DNA from 2 places in the Pseudoalteromonas sp. Ld20 genome. Region 1 is predicted to be linked to the other one. Evidence: predicted binding sites of a transcription regulator. Region 1 holds the regulator's gene; the other holds the start of a gene.
The links. Region 1 encodes ArgR, which controls arginine synthesis, uptake and breakdown. Its sites were predicted from a motif close to ANTGAATANNTATTCANT; they were not measured.

Region 1 (9,021 bases):
CATCCTCTGGCAATAAATCAATCTTATTGAACACTAACCAACGCGGTTTTTCAGCAAGCTTAGGGCTGTACTGATGTAGCTCATTAATAATCGCGAATGCATTATCAACTGGGTTTGAACCATCCACAGGCATTACATCAATAATATGCAGCAATACACGGCAACGCTCAAGGTGCTTCAAAAAGCGAATACCAAGACCTGCACCATCAGATGCGCCTTCTATTAAGCCTGGGATATCGGCAATAACAAATGATTTATTTGCTTCTGGACGCACAACACCCAAATTAGGAACAAGCGTGGTGAACGGGTAGTCTGCCACTTTAGGTCTAGCTGCTGATACACTGCGTATGAAGGTAGATTTCCCTGCATTAGGTAAACCTAATAAACCTACATCAGCTAATAATAATAGCTCTAATTTAAGGTTACGAACTTCACCTGGTGTGCCCAGTGTTTTTTGACGAGGCGCTCGGTTAGTACTTGATTTAAAACGCGCATTCCCCAAGCCGTGGAAACCGCCTTTTGCAACCAAAATTCTTTGACCATTTTGCGTTAAATCGCCAAGACCTTCTTGAGTATCAACATCCATTATACGAGTACCCACTGGCACCATCACATATAAGTCGTCAGCCTTTTTACCCGTACAGTTACGGCTGCGACCATTTGTACCACGCTCAGCTCGATGAAAACGCTCAAACTGATAATCGATCAGGGTATTTAAGTTTTCATCAGCTTGTAGATAAACACTACCACCATCTCCACCGTCACCGCCGTCTGGTCCACCATCTGGGACATATTTTTCACGACGGAAAGACACGATACCACTGCCACCGTCGCCAGCTTCTGCGCGAATTTCTACTTCATCTACAAACTTCATGATTACTCACTTTAGGATTGGCTTGTTAATAACTCTATTATATACCCAAGTGGCCTATAGAGCACACTATGTGATAAAAACACTTGGGGATATATTCTTAAGACTTAAAACAAAAAACCCCGCAAAGGCGGGGTTTTTTAAGAACCGATTCTGATTACTCAGATACGATGCTTATGTATTTACGGTTTAAAGGACCTTTTTGTTCAAACTGAACTTTACCATCTGCTTTTGCGAAGATAGTGTGGTCTTTACCGATACCTGCGTTTGTGCCAGCATGGAATTTAGTTCCACGTTGACGAACAATGATGCTACCCGCTAGAACTGATTCGCCACCAAAACGCTTAACGCCAAGGCGTTTGCTTTCTGAATCGCGACCGTTACGAGTACTACCAGCTGCTTTTTTATGTGCCATTTCTAAGTACCTCTAATTAAGCGCTAATGCCAGTGATTTTAACTTCTGTGAACCATTGACGATGGCCCATTTGCTTACGAGAATGCTTACGGCGTCTAAATTTAACAACCTTAATCTTCTCACCGCGACCATGTGAAACAACCTCAGCTGTTACTTTACCACCGTTTACGAACGGTACACCGATCTCGATTTTCTCACCATCAGCAACTAAAAGTACTGAATCAAATTCAACTGCTGCACCAGTCTCAACGTCTAATTTCTCAAGACGAATTGTTTGACCTTCAGTCACACGGTGCTGTTTACCACCACTTTGGAAAACCGCGTACATAATTAACTCCGTCTGTGCGCCCTCAAATCGACGCAACTAAAATATTCTTCAATAGGGCGCGAAGTTTACGCTAATGTGCAAAAACTAGCAAGCCCGTTTATTAATTAAATGAATAAAAAATAGCTGCATTGAGAGCAATTCAATATTTTCCCCTATTTTATATTAAATTGACGTTATGCCAAGCGCTTTTTAACACCGAATGACAAATAAGTTACAGAGTAGGCAAACAGACGTCATGAATAAAAAACATCCACGATGAATTAAGCCAACTTAAAAAAAATAAAAAGTTAAGTTGGCTAATTAAGGCTAAATTAAGCTGCTTAAACGTGTTTTTTCAGGGAATTGTCACAAAATATCGAGCAAGCGCGTTTTTTGTTGTACAATCGGCTGCGTATACCCATTAAATTTGGCTCGGAGATCAATGGATATAAAAGCTATCCAGGCGTTAATCGAAAACGATATGAATAACGTCAATCAACTTATATATGCGCAAATGCGCTCAGATGTGGCACTTGTCAATCAGCTTGGCTTATATATTGTTAACAGTGGCGGCAAACGCGTTCGTCCTATGTTAGCTATTTTAGCGGCCAAAGCACTTGGCTATGAAGGCAAAGACCATATCACCTTAGCAACCATTGTTGAATTTATTCACACTGCAACACTGCTTCATGACGATGTTGTTGATGAGTCAAACCTACGTCGCGGCACACCAACAGCAAATGCTGAATTTGGTAATGCTGCAAGCGTATTGGTCGGCGACTTTATCTACACTCGCTCATTTCAGCTTATGGTCGGGATTGGTAAAATGCAGGTAATGCAAATACTTGCCGATGCAACGAACGTGATTGCTGAAGGTGAAGTGCTGCAATTAATGAACTGCAATGACCCTGACACCACTGAAGACAGTTATATGCAGGTTATTTACTCTAAGACAGCTAAGTTATTCGAAGCTGCTACAGGGCTTGCTGCAGTCATTACTGAACAAAATGAAAAAACACTTAAAGCACTCAATTTATACGGGATGCATTTAGGTACTGCTTTTCAATTGGTTGATGATGTACTTGATTACAATGCAGATGCAGATCAGTTAGGTAAAAACATTGGTGATGATTTAGCTGAAGGTAAACCAACCCTGCCACTTATCTATGCTATGCAACAAGGTAATGCTGAACAGGTTCAGCTAATTCGTGATGCAATTGAGCACAGTAATGGTATGGAGCACTTAGACGCAATACTCAATACGCTAAATGAAACAAATGCACTCGAGTTCACCATGAATAAAGCAAACGAAGAAGCAGATAAAGCCATTGCTTGTTTATCTGTGTTAGCTGATTCGCCTTATAAAGAAGCCTTAGTTAGCCTAGCCCGTATTGCTGTTGATCGTAGTCACTAAAATTAACGATTTGATTTCGAGCACAAAAAAGCCTGCAATTGCAGGCTTTTTTATTACCGCCAACAGCTGGCGATATAAGCAAGGTTAAGCGTTGATGAAATCAACACCTTCTTGGATGTCTTTTTTCAGCGTATCAAGCATATCGTTTTTAGCTTGTAGCTCAAACGCGCTTAGTTCGCCGTAAGAAAGAATCTCTTCTACGCCATTTTTACCTAAACGTACTGGATGAGCGAAGTATTCTGCATCGCCATTTTCAACTGCAACGTATGCATAATCTACAACGTCTTCACCTTGTAGGCCTTTAACTAAAGACATACAAAAACGTGCTGCAGCAGCACCCATTGATAATGTAGCAGAACCACCGCCAGCTTTAGCATTTACTACTTCAGTACCTGCATTTTGGATACGTGGAGTAAGTGCTGCAACTTCTTCATCAGTAAAGCTAACACCTTCAACTTGAGATAAAAGAGGAAGAATAGTTGTGCCTGAGTGACCACCAATTACTGGTACTTTCACAGTTGCAACATCAACACCTTTAAGCTCAGCTACGAACGCTTCAGAACGGATCACATCTAAAGTAGTGATACCGAAAACACGCTTAGCATCGTAAGTACCTGCTTTTTTGAAAACTTCAGCAACAATTGGCACAGTGCCATTTACTGGGTTTGTAATAATACCCACAAGTGCGGTAGGACAATTAGCAACAATGCCTTCTGCTAATGTTTTGATGATACCCGCATTTACGTTGAATAAATCAGCACGGTCCATACCAGGCTTACGTGGCATACCCGCAGGGATAAGCACGATATCACAACCCGTTAACGCTTGGTCAAGTGCGTCAGCACCAAAACCAGCAACTTTAACATCTGTTGGGATGTGAGAAAGGTCAACAGCAACACCAGGAACAACTGGAGCAACATCATAAAGTGATAATTCAGAACCAGCTGGTAAACCTGTTTTTAATAATAAAGACAACGCTTGGCCGATACCGCCTGCAGCACCTAATACAGCAACTTTCATTGGAATTCTCCGTAATTTGAGATAGGGAAATATTTGTGGCTCTAAAGATAATGAAATTAATGCCTAAAGACAAATTTATCCTGCTTATTTTGCATATAATTTCGACCATAGTTGTAAACTTTCTTGTTTACAAAGCGCATACGACAAACAACTACTGCATAAATATTCATTTTTGTGTAGAATTTAGCTCATCAAATAACAAGAGCAGAACAGCAACATGCAACCACATGATAAACAAGAAGCACTGGTGAAAGCCTTTAAATCACTTTTAAAAGAAGAGAATTTTGGTTCTCAAGGCGAAATCGTAGACGCTCTAAAAGAGCAAGGTTTTGATAATATCAGCCAGAGTAAAGTATCGCGCATGTTGAGTAAATTTGGCGCCGTACGCACACGCAATGCAAAACAAGAGATGGTATATTGCCTACCAGCTGAAATGGGTGTACCTACAGCAAAAAGCCCATTGCGCCAATTAGTGATTGATATTATGCATAATGAGATGATGATCATTATTCGCACCAGCCCAGGTGCTGCACAATTAATTGCTCGCTTACTCGATTCATTAGGTAAAGCAGATGGTGTTTTGGGTACAATTGCCGGAGACGACACTATTTTTATTGCCCCAGCTAAAATTTCAGAAATTGATGTAACCCTTGAGCGTGTTCGTCTTTTATTTGATACGGTTTAAAGCTGCTTTAAAAAGTTAATTGACGGGGCAAAGAATGCCGACCCCATATCAGCTTGTGTAAAATCAAGCCAATGGTCATAGCATTCGCCCTGCCCTAAACGGCTACGTAACACCTGCTCGAACACCGAGCCAAATGCGCCGCAGCTTATTGCTAATACACCTTGCTCATTTACATCACCGTAAGGCATGCTTTGATTGAGAAGCAACGCTTGACCTTGCTCATCTTTAAGTTCAGTTCGTACTGCATGACTGGTTTCTAACGGTGGTATGATCAGCGTGTTATCTAATCGCGTACGCCCCATTATTTGCTCTTGTTCATGTAATGATAGATGCTGCCATACACTCAAATCATGCTTATAACGCTGCACATGGATATAACTACCTTGATCTTCAAAGTGCCCCGGCCTGCTAACTAAAGCCGTGATTCGCTTTTGACGACCATGGGGGGTATCCCCCCCGAGTATAAAACCATTAAAGTCGCGCCCATCTAAAAAGCGAAAATTACGTACTTGCTCAACAAGCTCAACATCAGGGGCAAACAATTTAAGTATTTGTAATGCGAACAAATGGTTTACGTCTTCTCTATCTGAACGAATTTGTACAAATAAATCGAACGGCTGTGCCCCCATAACATGATCATTATGCGTAATATTAGGAAAGCTTTGTAGTTGGCTTGGAATGAACTCAGGTAAAACATGTGGCCAATACTGCGCGCCTACAGCCACAAGGCTTGAGAGCATAGATTCTGAAAATTGATCAGCGAACTCGTCTTGAATCACACTGACTCGCTTTAATTTTTTACGCAATGACTCGTCATGACCATCAAATACATTAAAAAATAAATGCAAACCGTGTAGGTTTGCCTCAGCACAAATCCCCGATTGCGCTTGCGCCATGGTATTTCCTTAACTCAAAGTCTCATACACGGCGCTTTTGCTTTAAAATAAAAAGTCACTACTCTAACTAGCGAAAAAGTTTACCGTGTGCGGTTTTATTTTTATTGTAACCTGATCATTCTCTTTAAATGACTGGTCTAATTGAGCTGCAACTTCTATTTCTTGCTGTGCAATCATTACTTTATAAACATAATGGGAGCCAATAAAGCGACTATTGATAATAGTTACTGTATTAATACCCTCCTCACCTATTGAAACCGCGGTTAATAAAAGGTGATGTGGGCGAATATATATCTGACCTAGTTGAGCCTGAGAACCTCGTGCAGCAAATGATTCAACACGCCCGTATGCAGTATTATATTCAGTTGCCGTTAATGCTTCTGCGTCCAAGTATATGCCTTGACCTAGAAACTCTGCAACCACCTTTGAACTCGGAGAGCTAAAAAGTTGCTCAGCGGTGCCCTGTTGAGCAATTTTTCCGCGATGCATCACCGCCAAAGTGTCAGAGAATGCAAATGCTTCCTCTTTTGAGTGTGTAACAAATACTGCAGACACGCGCTGCGCTTTAATAATACGACGGATATCAGCAATTAATTCAAATCGTACTTGGGTATCAATATTTGAAAATGGTTCATCTAATAATAATAAACTAGGTTTATAAGCGAGTGCCCTCGCAATCGCGACTCGCTGCTGCTGGCCGCCAGACAATTGGTGTGGAAAACGTTTAGCACAACCAATTAAATGCACCAATTCAAGCATTTCATCAACACGTTGCTGCTTTTGTGCTTTTGGCATTTTAGCTAACCCAAATGCAATATTATCAGCCACTGTTAAATGTGGGAACAATGCATAATCTTGAAACATCATACCGATATTACGATACTCTGGCGCCAAAAATAACTGCTCATCACTTACCAACTTACCATCAATAAAGACTTTACCTTGCTTGGCTTCTATTAACCCTGCTATTGCTTTTAATGTCGTGGTCTTTCCACAACCACTTGCACCAAGCAAACAAACGATCTCATCTTTGGCGACAGTTAAATCTAGATTTTCAATCACTGCGGTGCCGTTATACTGATACGATAAATTATCTAAGACTAAACTGCTCATTTAACTACGTTGCTCCATTGAGCGATTAACAAAATACAAAGGAATTAACCCTACTACGACTATCGATAACGCTGAAATAGAAGCCAACTCTAATTGCTCATCACTAACGTATTGGAATACATGTGTTGCTAATGTTTCAAAATTAAAAGGCCTTAATAATAAAGCGGCTGGTAACTCTTTCATGCATTCAATAAATACTAGTAACCCTGCGGTTAAAATACCACGACGTAACAACGGTATATGTACCTTGCGCAGAGTTTTACCTTGGCTTTGCCCCATGGATTGACTCGCCATATCAAGCGATGGGCTAATGCGCATAAAACTGGATTCTATTGCACCATGGGCAATGGCATAAAAGCGTACAACGTATGCAAATATAATTGCAAACAAAGTGCCACTTAATAACAGTCCTGGCACAACCCCAAGCGGCTCTAACCACGCATTTAATTTATCATCTAATAAAGTTAGGGGTAATAGTACTGCAATTGCAAGTACGGTACCTGGTAAAGCATACCCGGTACTCGCTAAGCGCCCAGGTATTAACGGGTACTGTTGCTTCGCTATTCGCTGATAAAAAACCACTAACAAACTCAAGCCGATGGTAATGATGCTAACAATAGCTGCCACCTTAAAGCTCTGCCATGCATAAAGGAAAAACTGATCACTCCATGCTTGTTCAGCATACGAAATGGCATAACCTACCAACACTGCCACAGGCAGTAAAAACGCAAAAAACAAAACCACACAACAAAATGTAGTTGCACACCAGGCATGCTTCCCTTTAAGGCTATATAGTGCATCACTATTAACCCCTGATTGGCGCTCAAATACGGCTTGATTGCGACGGCTAAAGCGCTCCATCATCAGAGCAATAAATAAAATAAGCAGCATAATGCCTGAAATTTTTGCAGCCGCAGTTAGTGAGTAATACCCTAGCCATGTGTCATACACAGCCGTTGTTAAAGTGCTCACAGCAAAGTAGTTAACAGTAGCAAAATCAGCCATTGTCTCCATACTTATAAGTGCAAGAGCGGCGACAATAGCACCACGAGCAAGCGGCAAGCTCACTTTAAAAAAACTTTGCCTAGGTGATAGACCCATCAATTGACTTGCTTGCACTAATTTAAATGACTGCTCACGCAACGCTGTTTTAAAAATCAAATAAAGGTAAGGATAAAGCACTAAAGCAATCATCATAATCGCGCCGGGTAAGGTACGAATATCAAAAAACCAGTAGTCGTCTGGGGACTGCCAATTAAACCAATCACGCAGCGCTATTTGCACAGGTCCGGCATAATCAAACAAATCAGTATATACATAAGCAATAATGTACGTTGGCATCGCAAGAGGGAGCATTAGTGCCCATTCAAACTGCTTTCGTCCGGGGAAATCACAATAAGCCGTTAACCAACCAAGCGGGAGTGCAATCGCACAGCTGACAACAGCCACTCCAAAAATAAGCACCAAAGTATTGCGGATGTAATCCCATAACACGGTTTCCCAGAGGTGACTAAACACCTCTGAATCCCCCTGTAGAGATTCAAAAAGAAGAAAACACAGCGGGGTTACTAGCACGGTGCCAATAACCCACGCGAAAGATTGCCATCGCGACAACGAAAATTTAAAACTCATTAAAGATCGAACTTCACCTCATCTATTAGCTTAAGCGCTAACGGACGATATTTGCTAATTTCATCAAGTGGCAAGCTATCTTCCTTAAAGCTTCCCCAAGACGCAACTAAACTTGATAATTCAACGCCAGGTTTAACCGGATATTCCATATTAACCGACGCATATGTATTCTGTGCCTTATTGTCGGTCATAAACTCTATAAGTTTCAAGGCATTTTCAGAGTTTTTAGCGTACTTAGTCATAACTACACCAGAAACATTGATATGTGAGCCTCTATTATCTTGATTTGGGAAGTTTATATGTACAGCATCTGCCCATGGTTTTTGTGCTGGGTCTTCAATCATCTTACCAAAGTAGTAACTGTTACCTAACGCGATATCACACAATCCCTCTTTAACGGCCTTAACTTGCCCACGATCATTACCTTGTGGCTTACGCGCTAAGTTTGCTTTAACACCTTCAAGCCATGTTTTTGCTTGTGCTTCACCATGATGCGCAATCATTGATGCAACTAAACCTAGGTTATAAGGGTGTTTACCAGAGCGTGTGCATAACTTACCTTTGTATTTAGGTAAAGCCAACTCTTCGTAACTTAAATGCGGTAGTGCACCAACACGCTCTTTTGATGAATATACATTACGTACGCGTTTGGTTAATGCAACCCATTG
Region 2 (9,021 bases), on a different contig from region 1:
GCTTATTTTAGATGAGCCAACAGCGGGTGTTGATATTGAGCTGCGCCGTTCTATGTGGGATTTTTTACGCCAAATTAATGAGCAAGGTGTAACGATTATCCTTACGACACATTATTTAGAAGAAGCTGAATTATTGTGTAAAAATATCGCTATTATTGACTCAGGTATTATCGTTGAAAATACCACGATTAAAGCATTGCTTGCCAAATTAGATAAAGAAACGTTTATTCTGGATTTAAAACAACCTGTACAGCCGGTTACAGTCACGCTTGATGGCTATAAATTTACAATGGCTGATGATCATACCATTGAAGTAGAAGTGGCAAAATCACAAGGTTTGAATGCGGTATTTACAGCATTAACTGAGCAGGGTAATACCGTACTTAGTATGCGTAATAAAGCGAACAGGTTAGAAGAGTTGTTTGTCGGTTTACTAGAACAAGGGCGGGGCAAGTAGATGTTTAAATATGGCGTAGCCTTAAAAAGTTTATGGTTTAAAGAATGCATTCGATTTTTACGTATTTGGATTCAAACCTTAGTGCCACCTGCGATTACCATGAGTTTATATTTTGTGATTTTTGGTAATTTAATAGGCTCTCGTATCGGTGATATGGGCGGTTTTAGCTATATGGAGTTTATTGTTCCTGGTCTAATCATGATGTCGGTGATCACTAACTCCTACTCTAATGTGGCTTCAAGTTTTTATTCAACCAAGTTTCAAAAAAGTATTGAAGAGCTATTAGTCGCACCAGTGCCTAATTATATCATTGTGCTGGGTTACATGGGCGGCGGTATGACGCGTGGTATGCTGGTGGGGTTAATTGTTACGTGTGTATCTTTGTTATTTGTTGATATTCAAATCCATAACGTATTTGTGATCATAGCGACGGTAATATTAACATCAGCGGTATTTGCATTAGGTGGTCTGATTAATGCTATTTACGCGAATAGCTTTGACGATATTAGTATTATTCCTACCTTTGTTCTAACACCGCTGACTTATTTAGGTGGGGTATTTTACTCAATCACGTTATTACCAGAATTTTGGCAGGGGGTATCGCAGATTAACCCAATTATTTATATGGTTAATGCCTTTAGGTATGGCTTTTTAGGCGTATCAGATGTTGATTTATCTGTTGCATTTGGTGTGTTGTTGTTATTTATTACAGCACTATTTACAGTCGCGTTGACGTTAATTAAAAAAGGTGTGGGGTTAAGACACTAATGAGTGATGCAAATTCACGAAGTATTGTATCTAATCAACAAGGCTTGCATGAAAAGCTGGATGAGATAGTTAATAAACATTTAACTGCTGAGTTTAAAAAACCCATTGCAGCGCATACGCAAATGGCATTTGATCAAGTAAATGAAAAAGTGCAGGCTTTTGCTGGGCCCATTATTTTAGATTCGTGTTGTGGCGTAGGCGAAAGCACTGCTAATTTAGCAAAGCGTCACCCAGATGCGTTAGTGATAGGTATTGATAAGTCATCACATCGTTTAGATAAGCATGACATTGAATACAAGCAAACAGACTCGGGCCAGTATATTTTAGTGCAAGCTGACCTTAATGATTTTTGGCGTTTAGCTGTCGCTGCCAATTGGCAGCCAACGCACCATTATTTGTTGTATCCAAATCCATGGCCTAAAGCTAAGCATATTCAACGGCGTTGGCACGGCGCTGCTATCTTCCCATTCATCGTTAAGTTAGGCGGGTTACTCGAAGTTCGCAGTAACTGGGATATCTACGTAAAAGAGTTTGCTCAAGCATTACAGTTAACTGGGCAGCATTGTGAGGTAGAACTATTTAGTAGCGATACCGCCATTACTCCGTTTGAGAGAAAGTATTGGGCGAGCTCTCAGCAGAGCCACCGATTAGTGATTGCGCTGTTATAGTCTTTTTTAAACGACTACTTATTTGTGGCGCTGGTTCGGCAAAGTAATAACCTTGCATCAGCGTCACATTTGCCTTTAACAAGGCATCGACAATCGCTTTATTCTCTACCCATTCAGCAATCAGTTGTAAGTTTAGTTGCTTTGAAAAGCTGGCAATGTGCTCAATATAGAGATATATATCTTTATCGTGAATTATTTGTCTGATCAATGTACCGTCTAGTTTAATGCCATCAACTTCTAATTTTAAGACATTAGATATATTAGAATACCCAGTACCAAAATCATCAATGAAGACCTTTACGCCTCGTTGCCTAACCATTGCAATAAACGCTTTAACTTCAGAAAAGTTAGCGATAGCTTCTGTTTCGAGTAACTCTAAGGTGATATTTCTAGGTTGAGGATAACGTTTTAGTTCACTTTCTAAAAACTCACTTAAACCGGGGTCAAGCATATCTTGGGCGGTAATATTTATACTCCAGCATATACTGGTTTTTCGGAATCGTTCAAAGCATTGCGTCAGCATAGATCGCGTTAACATGCCGTCCATGCGCGAGCGGTTTACAACATTTAAAAATGCGTCAGGTTTTAATATTTCACCTTGGCAAGTAATCATCCGAGCTAAGCATTCATATTGGATTATTTTGTTATGCGTACTGTCATAGATTGCTTGAAAATAGGGAACAATGCGGTTGTTTTCAAAGGCCTCTCTAACTTCTTTTGCCATTTCAACATTGTATTGGTATTGGCTTTTTACATCATGTAGAGCTTTTGAGTAATTAACAACAGTATGACGCCCTTGCTTTGCTTGTAGTGCGGCAATGTGGGCATTCTCAAGTAGCATAGATTTATTGCCGTTAGCGATACCAGCGCATAAAGTAATATAAATAAATGGGTTAGTAAGTAGTGGGGTGCTGCAATTATACTCTTCAATAATGTTAACAAAGCTGTTGTTATTATCATCGAATGAAGTAAGTAGAACAATCTTATTCGTTGCTAAACGAAATATTCGGCTGTCGGTTGGCCGGCGTTTATTAAAGTGCTCTAACAGGTTTTTCATTACTCTGTCGCCAACTTCGGTGCCATAAAAGCTATTTATATCTTCTATTTCATTGACCCAGATAACAGCAAGTTGCATATGGTGAAGTGGTGATTTTTTGATGAAATATTCAAGCGCAATATGATTGGCAAAACCACTAGCTGAATCAGTCGATATGGCACGCTTTAATAAAAATATATAAATGCCAGCAACCAATAACGCAATGAAAAAGAAAAAGCTAGCCATAGCAGCTGCTTTTGAAGCACTTAACTGTAGACGTTGATTTAGGTCATAAATAGTAATATCGGCACCAGTAATATAAGTAACACCATTACTATCAACAAAAGGAATAAAGATTGTTTTAAAGTGGCCCCATTGATCTTTTGATATTTCGAATATAGGTTCAGTAGAATAAAAAGCGCCTTTATTAGCATCGGTTGCTTCAGGATAGAGGTCAAGAAGCTGTGTTACTTTCCCGGTATTTTGATCCTTTTGGGTATAACTTGAGGCGCTGAAATGGACTTGTCCATCTTTTAAAATCATCGCGTAAACATAGGCAATATCGAGAGTATTGGCAAACTCTGATAGTTGGCGACTTTTTTGTTGATATTCGCTGCGGCTGACATGTAGCCCCGCATTGAGTTGACGATGATAATCATCACCCAATATATGCTTTACGCTTAGTGCCGCATTAAGCAAACGAGTATCAACACTTTGCATAATATCATTACGCGTGCTGTGGTATGTGTAGTAAACGTAAGCAAGTAAGCTGATAACAAAAACGACAAAACCGGCCATTATCCATTTGGTTCGTATACTTCCTTTTATCATGTGTGCCTCTTTTGTGGTCGCTACACCATTATACAAAAAATGGCTGTCTCAGCTATAAATAAATTACGGCGCATTTTAGCAGCAAATATTAATCAATTTATCATTAATTTGTCATGCAATTGACTGCTTTTATGGCTTTATACGAGACATTACTACTCTATTGCAGTAAAGTTAACGCATTTCGTAGAATCATTGTAGCTGGCGTTGTTTATGCTAAGGGCCTTTAATTGGGTCTTTGGATAAAAGAAAGCTACATTTACTGGGTATAAAGATGGATCAAAAGCGTTGTGCCGTCGCCTCTAAAGAAACTCTGATGCGTATATTTACCGTGCCTGAAGCACCTGACTCAACTTTGAGTAAAATCGAACTTGAGATTTCGAGCAACTTAGCAGGTTTTTTGAATGAGAACATTGCGGCAATTGAAAAGCCATTGCATGAAATTGAAAAAGATTTTCAATCAGCGGTGATCCCAGAAGATCCAACTTTTGTTTCAGCTTATGCGCAGGACATTATGGAGCAACTTGTTGCTCATTCAGTGCATACAGCCGCGCCAAGCTTTATTGGCCATATGACTTCAGCGCTACCGCATTTTGTGCTGCCACTATCTAAGTTGATGGTGGGCCTTAATCAAAACCTGGTAAAAATTGAAACCTCCAAAGCATTTACTCCCCTTGAACGCCAAGTACTTGGCATGATGCATCATTTAGCATACGGGCAAGATGACGGTTTTTATAGTAAATGGATGCACAGTGCTAAAACATCACTCGGTGCATTTTGCTCTGGTGGCACAATTGCAAATATTACCGCGTTGTGGATTGCCCGTAACCGTTTGCTTAAAGCGGATGGGGAATTTAAAGGGATTGGTACACAGGGTTTAATTAGTGCCATGCTGCATTATGGTTATAAAGGCTTAGCGGTATTGATTTCTGAGCGTGGCCATTATTCATTGGGTAAATCAGCTGATTTATTAGGTATTGGTCGTGATAACTTTATAGCCATTAAAACGGCTGATAACAATAAGGTCGATGTTGATGCAATGCGCGCGAAAGCACATGAGTTAGAAGCGCGAGGCATAAAAGTGATGGCCATAGTAGGCGTAGCGGGCACTACTGAAACCGGCAATATTGATCCACTTGATGCCATGGCTGATTTAAGTGCAGAGCTTAACTGTCATTTTCATGTAGATGCTGCCTGGGGTGGGGCAACTTTATTATCGCAAACTCACCGATCACTTCTAAAAGGTATTGAGCGAGCAGATTCAATTACTATTGATGCGCATAAACAAATGTATGTGCCAATGGGGGCGGGGCTCGTGTTATTCAAAGACCCCACAGCGACGGATGCTATTGAGCATCATGCTGAATATATTTTACGCAAAGGCTCAAAAGACTTAGGTAGCCATACGCTCGAAGGCAGTCGCCCAGGTATGGCGATGTTAGTGCATGCTTGCTTACGAGTAATTGGCCGTAAAGGCTATGAAATATTGATTGATAAAGGCATAGAAAAAGCACAGTATTTTGCTGAATTAGTTAAAGCGGATGACGATTTTGAGCTGATCTCAGAGCCTGAATTATGTTTGCTAACATACCGTTATGTACCAAAGAAAATTAAGCAAAAAATAGCAGAAGCAGACGAGCAAACACGGCTAGATATTTTTGCCTCACTAAATCGTTTTACCGCCAGTATGCAAAAACGTCAACGAGAAGCAGGGCGCTCATTCGTTTCGCGTACACGTTTAACACCAGCTCAGTATGATCATCAACCTACCGTGGTATTTAGAGTGGTACTTGCTAACCCACTTACATCACAGAGTATCTTAAAAGATATTTTGGCTGAGCAAAAAGAACTGGCTAAAACAGATCCTGTCTTTAAAAAATACTTATCTAAGTATATGAAGTAATAATTAATGGTGTTAGTTATGTAATTAACACCATTAATGCTTTGTACATTAGCTAAAGCAACTCGCTTTAATCATTTCACTAATAATAGTTTGCGATGGTTTTATTTTTTCCATCGCTAAAAACTCATCCGGCTGGTGAGCTTGATTAATAGAGCCTGGCCCCATAACAATGGTTTCACAGCCTAATTGCTGAATAAACGGTGCTTCAGTACAGTAATTAACTGCGACCGCTTTCTCGCCAGATATTTTTTCTGCCAGTTTAACCAATGCCGAATCAGTGCTGCCGGTGAAAGCGGGAATTGGCTCGTGCATATCGACCACACTCACTGAATCTGGGTATTGATTGTTTATTTCAGCGGCCATTTTTAGCAGCATCATTTGCAATTCTTGTACGCTTAAACCCGGCAATGGGCGCATATCAATGTGCATTTCGCAGCAGCCACAGATGCGGTTTGCATTATCGCCACCGTGGATATGGCCTAAGTTTAAAGTAGGGTAAGGAATAACAAAATGCTCAACTGCATACTTATTCTTTAATTCTTCTTTTAAAACTAATAATTTTGCAATCACTTTATGCATTACTTCAATGGCGTTTAAGCCGCGCTCAGGATCAGAACTGTGACCTGAACGACCCACTACTCTAATAGCACTGCTCATATGCCCTTTATGCGTGAAAACAGGCGTCATATCAGTAGGCTCACCAATAATACAGCGGGCGGGCTTTAAATTTGAGTGCTTACAAATTTGTTGCGCGCCGGCCATGGTCGTTTCTTCATCGGCGGTGGCTAAAATCAAAATTGGCTGTGTTTGTGCGCCTTTATCTAGTTCATTGATAGCGTGCAATACAAAAGCAAAAAAACCTTTCATATCAATGCTTCCTAATCCATATAATTTATTATCGTGCTCACTTAATTTAAACGGATTATAGTTCCAGCGGCTATCATCAAATGGCACGGTATCAGTATGACCAGCAAGCATTAAACCGCCATCCCCTTGGCCTCGTTTTGCGAGTAAATTAAAACGACCTTTAGCGCCCGACAATTCTGTTATTTCACATTCAAATCCAAGGCTTGTACACCAAGTGGCTAATAAATCAATCACCCCTTTATTACTCATAGACAATGACTCATCCATAGCACTAATTGAAGGCGCAGCGATCAATTGCTGATACATAGATAAAAAAGACGGTAATGACATAAAAAAATCCAAAATAAGTATTCAATCTAATTGCATAACAATATAAAAGTATTTATGATGAATATCAATTCACTTTTTAAGCATAAATATATTAAAGCGACGCAATGAATATAAAACGACGATAACCCAGTTTCATTCCTAAAATAGTGTGTTTATGCACTGTTAAACCCGATTTGAACATAAATGTAGTAATAAAAACCAAAAAGAGTAACGAATGAAAGTAGTGATTATTGGCGCAAGTGGTTATAGCGGCGCAGAATTAGCCAGTTTAGTCGCAAAACACCCACAATTAACCTTAGCTGGTTGCTATGTATCTGAGCAAAGCTTAGATAAAGGTAAATTATTAAGTGACTTGTACCCTGAGCATCTAGGTTTACTAGATTCTCCTTTATTACCGCTGAGCGAAAGTGCGTTTAGCGATATTGACAATACGGCTGACTTTGTTTGTTTATGTACTGATCATAAAGTGAGTGTTGATTTAGCGCCACGTTTTTTAAGCATGGGCAAAAAAGTATTTGATTTATCAGGTGGCTATCGTTTAAGCAGCAATGAAGATTATCAAACCTATTATGGCTTTGAACATCAGCATACAGAGTTATTGAGTGAAGCGGCATACGGATTAGTTGAGTGGAATAGCGAAGCAATTGCAAAAGCAAAGCTTGTGGCTGTGGCGGGTTGTTATCCAACAGCTGCATTAAACGCGTTAAAGCCATTACAACAAGCCGGGTTATTGGCTGATCAAACTATTATTATTAATGCCGTATCAGGTGTTACAGGTGCAGGGCGTAAAGCCAGTGTGGGCACGCATTTTTGTGAAGTGTCATTAGCGCCATACGGATTATTTAATCACAGGCACAGCCCTGAAATTGAACAACATTTAGGTCATAAAGTGTTATTTACACCGCATTTAGGTAATTTTCCACGCGGTATTTTAGAAACCATTTATGTACAACTAAAAGCAGATGTAACGCCAGAGCAAGTTACGCAAGCCTACCAAGTGCTTGTTGATGAGCCACTGATCCGATTACTGGGTCGTAAAATACCATCAATTAAAGGGGTGGCTAAGCAGCCGTTTGTGGATATTGCTTGGCAACAACAAGGGTGCCAACTGATTGTAATGGCAGCCATTGATAACTTATTAAAAGGTGCTGCTGGGCAAGCACTACAATGTATTAATTTAGCGATGGGGATACCTCATAGCACTGGTTTAAAAGGGTAATTAGTAATGCAAACATGGGTCATTAAACTCGGTGGTGCAGTACTCAATACAGAAGACGCGGCAAAAGCGTTATTTGAGGCGCTGGCATCGCAAACTCAAGCGCAATTTGTCATCGTTCATGGCGGAGGCTCACTGGTAGATAATTGGTTGAGTGAGGCGGGGTTTGCCAGTGCGAAACATCAAGGCTTACGCATCAGTCCGAAAGAGCAAATGCCTTATATTGTAGGGGCATTGGCAGGCTGTGCGAATAAACAATTAATGAGCCAAGCAATTATTGCGGGTCATAAACCGGTCGGACTTAGTTTATACGAAGCGGGCATTATTTCGTCACAAAAATTAAAAGCGCTTGGTCAAGTGGGTAATTGTGAAAGTGGTGAGCAAAGCGTGCTCCCTGAGTTGTTAAAGCTCGGACGCTTACCGCTGGTGAGCTCTATTGGCTTTGGTGATGATGGCCTTTGGTATAACGTAAATGCCGATGAAGCTGCTGCGGCAATTGCAAAAGAACTTAATGCAGAAATTATTTTTATGACTGATGTAGAGGCAGTGCTTGATGCAAATAAACAGCCGTTACATCAACTTGACACAAATCAGATCAATACTCTGATTACAGATGGAGTAATTTTGGGTGGGATGGAGGTCAAAGTAAAGACCAGCCTTCTTGCTGCCCAGCACTTACGACGCGGAGTGTATATTTCGAGCTGGCAAAAGCCAGAAAATTTAGTCGCTCTACTTGCCGGTGAGCACGTCGGAACAAAAATTACACCATAGGTTTTTATATGTTTAATCATTTTTTATCGGGTCTTGAACTAGACCAACAAGGCGCACTTAAGTTACTTAATCTTGCGCAAAAAATTAAAGCGAATCCTGCTGATTTTAGTCAAGCCCTAGCGGGTAAATCCGTGGTTACTTTATTTGAAAAGCCGAGCTTACGTACGCGTTTATCAT

Region 2: a site for ArgR is predicted at 6,914-6,931, ahead of argC (N-acetyl-gamma-glutamyl-phosphate reductase). Genes of this name have one in related genera too.

The regions. Positions count from the first base shown of each region.
Region 1 covers NZ_JBISHB010000030.1:299,316-308,336, reverse strand. Annotated here, with positions in the region: gene cgtA (Obg family GTPase CgtA) at 1-874, opposite strand, end outside; gene rpmA (50S ribosomal protein L27) at 1,029-1,286, opposite strand; gene rplU (50S ribosomal protein L21) at 1,303-1,614, opposite strand; gene ispB (octaprenyl diphosphate synthase) at 2,036-3,007, shown strand; gene mdh (malate dehydrogenase) at 3,092-4,027, opposite strand; gene argR (transcriptional regulator ArgR) at 4,245-4,712, shown strand; gene ACJJVX_RS07125 (Dyp-type peroxidase) at 4,709-5,608, opposite strand; gene ACJJVX_RS07120 (ABC transporter ATP-binding protein) at 5,672-6,721, opposite strand; gene ACJJVX_RS07115 (ABC transporter permease) at 6,722-8,353, opposite strand; gene ACJJVX_RS07110 (Fe(3+) ABC transporter substrate-binding protein) at 8,353-9,021, opposite strand, start outside.
Region 2 covers NZ_JBISHB010000043.1:227,365-236,385, reverse strand. Annotated here, with positions in the region: gene ACJJVX_RS18170 (ABC transporter ATP-binding protein) at 1-457, shown strand, start outside; gene ACJJVX_RS18165 (ABC transporter permease) at 458-1,225, shown strand; gene ACJJVX_RS18160 (tRNA (guanosine(46)-N(7))-methyltransferase TrmB) at 1,225-1,893, shown strand; gene ACJJVX_RS18155 (GGDEF domain-containing protein) at 1,823-3,760, opposite strand; gene panP (pyridoxal-dependent aspartate 1-decarboxylase PanP) at 4,032-5,660, shown strand; gene argE (acetylornithine deacetylase) at 5,709-6,857, opposite strand; gene argC (N-acetyl-gamma-glutamyl-phosphate reductase) at 7,072-8,076, shown strand; gene argB (acetylglutamate kinase) at 8,083-8,844, shown strand; gene ACJJVX_RS18130 (ornithine carbamoyltransferase) at 8,853-9,021, shown strand, end outside.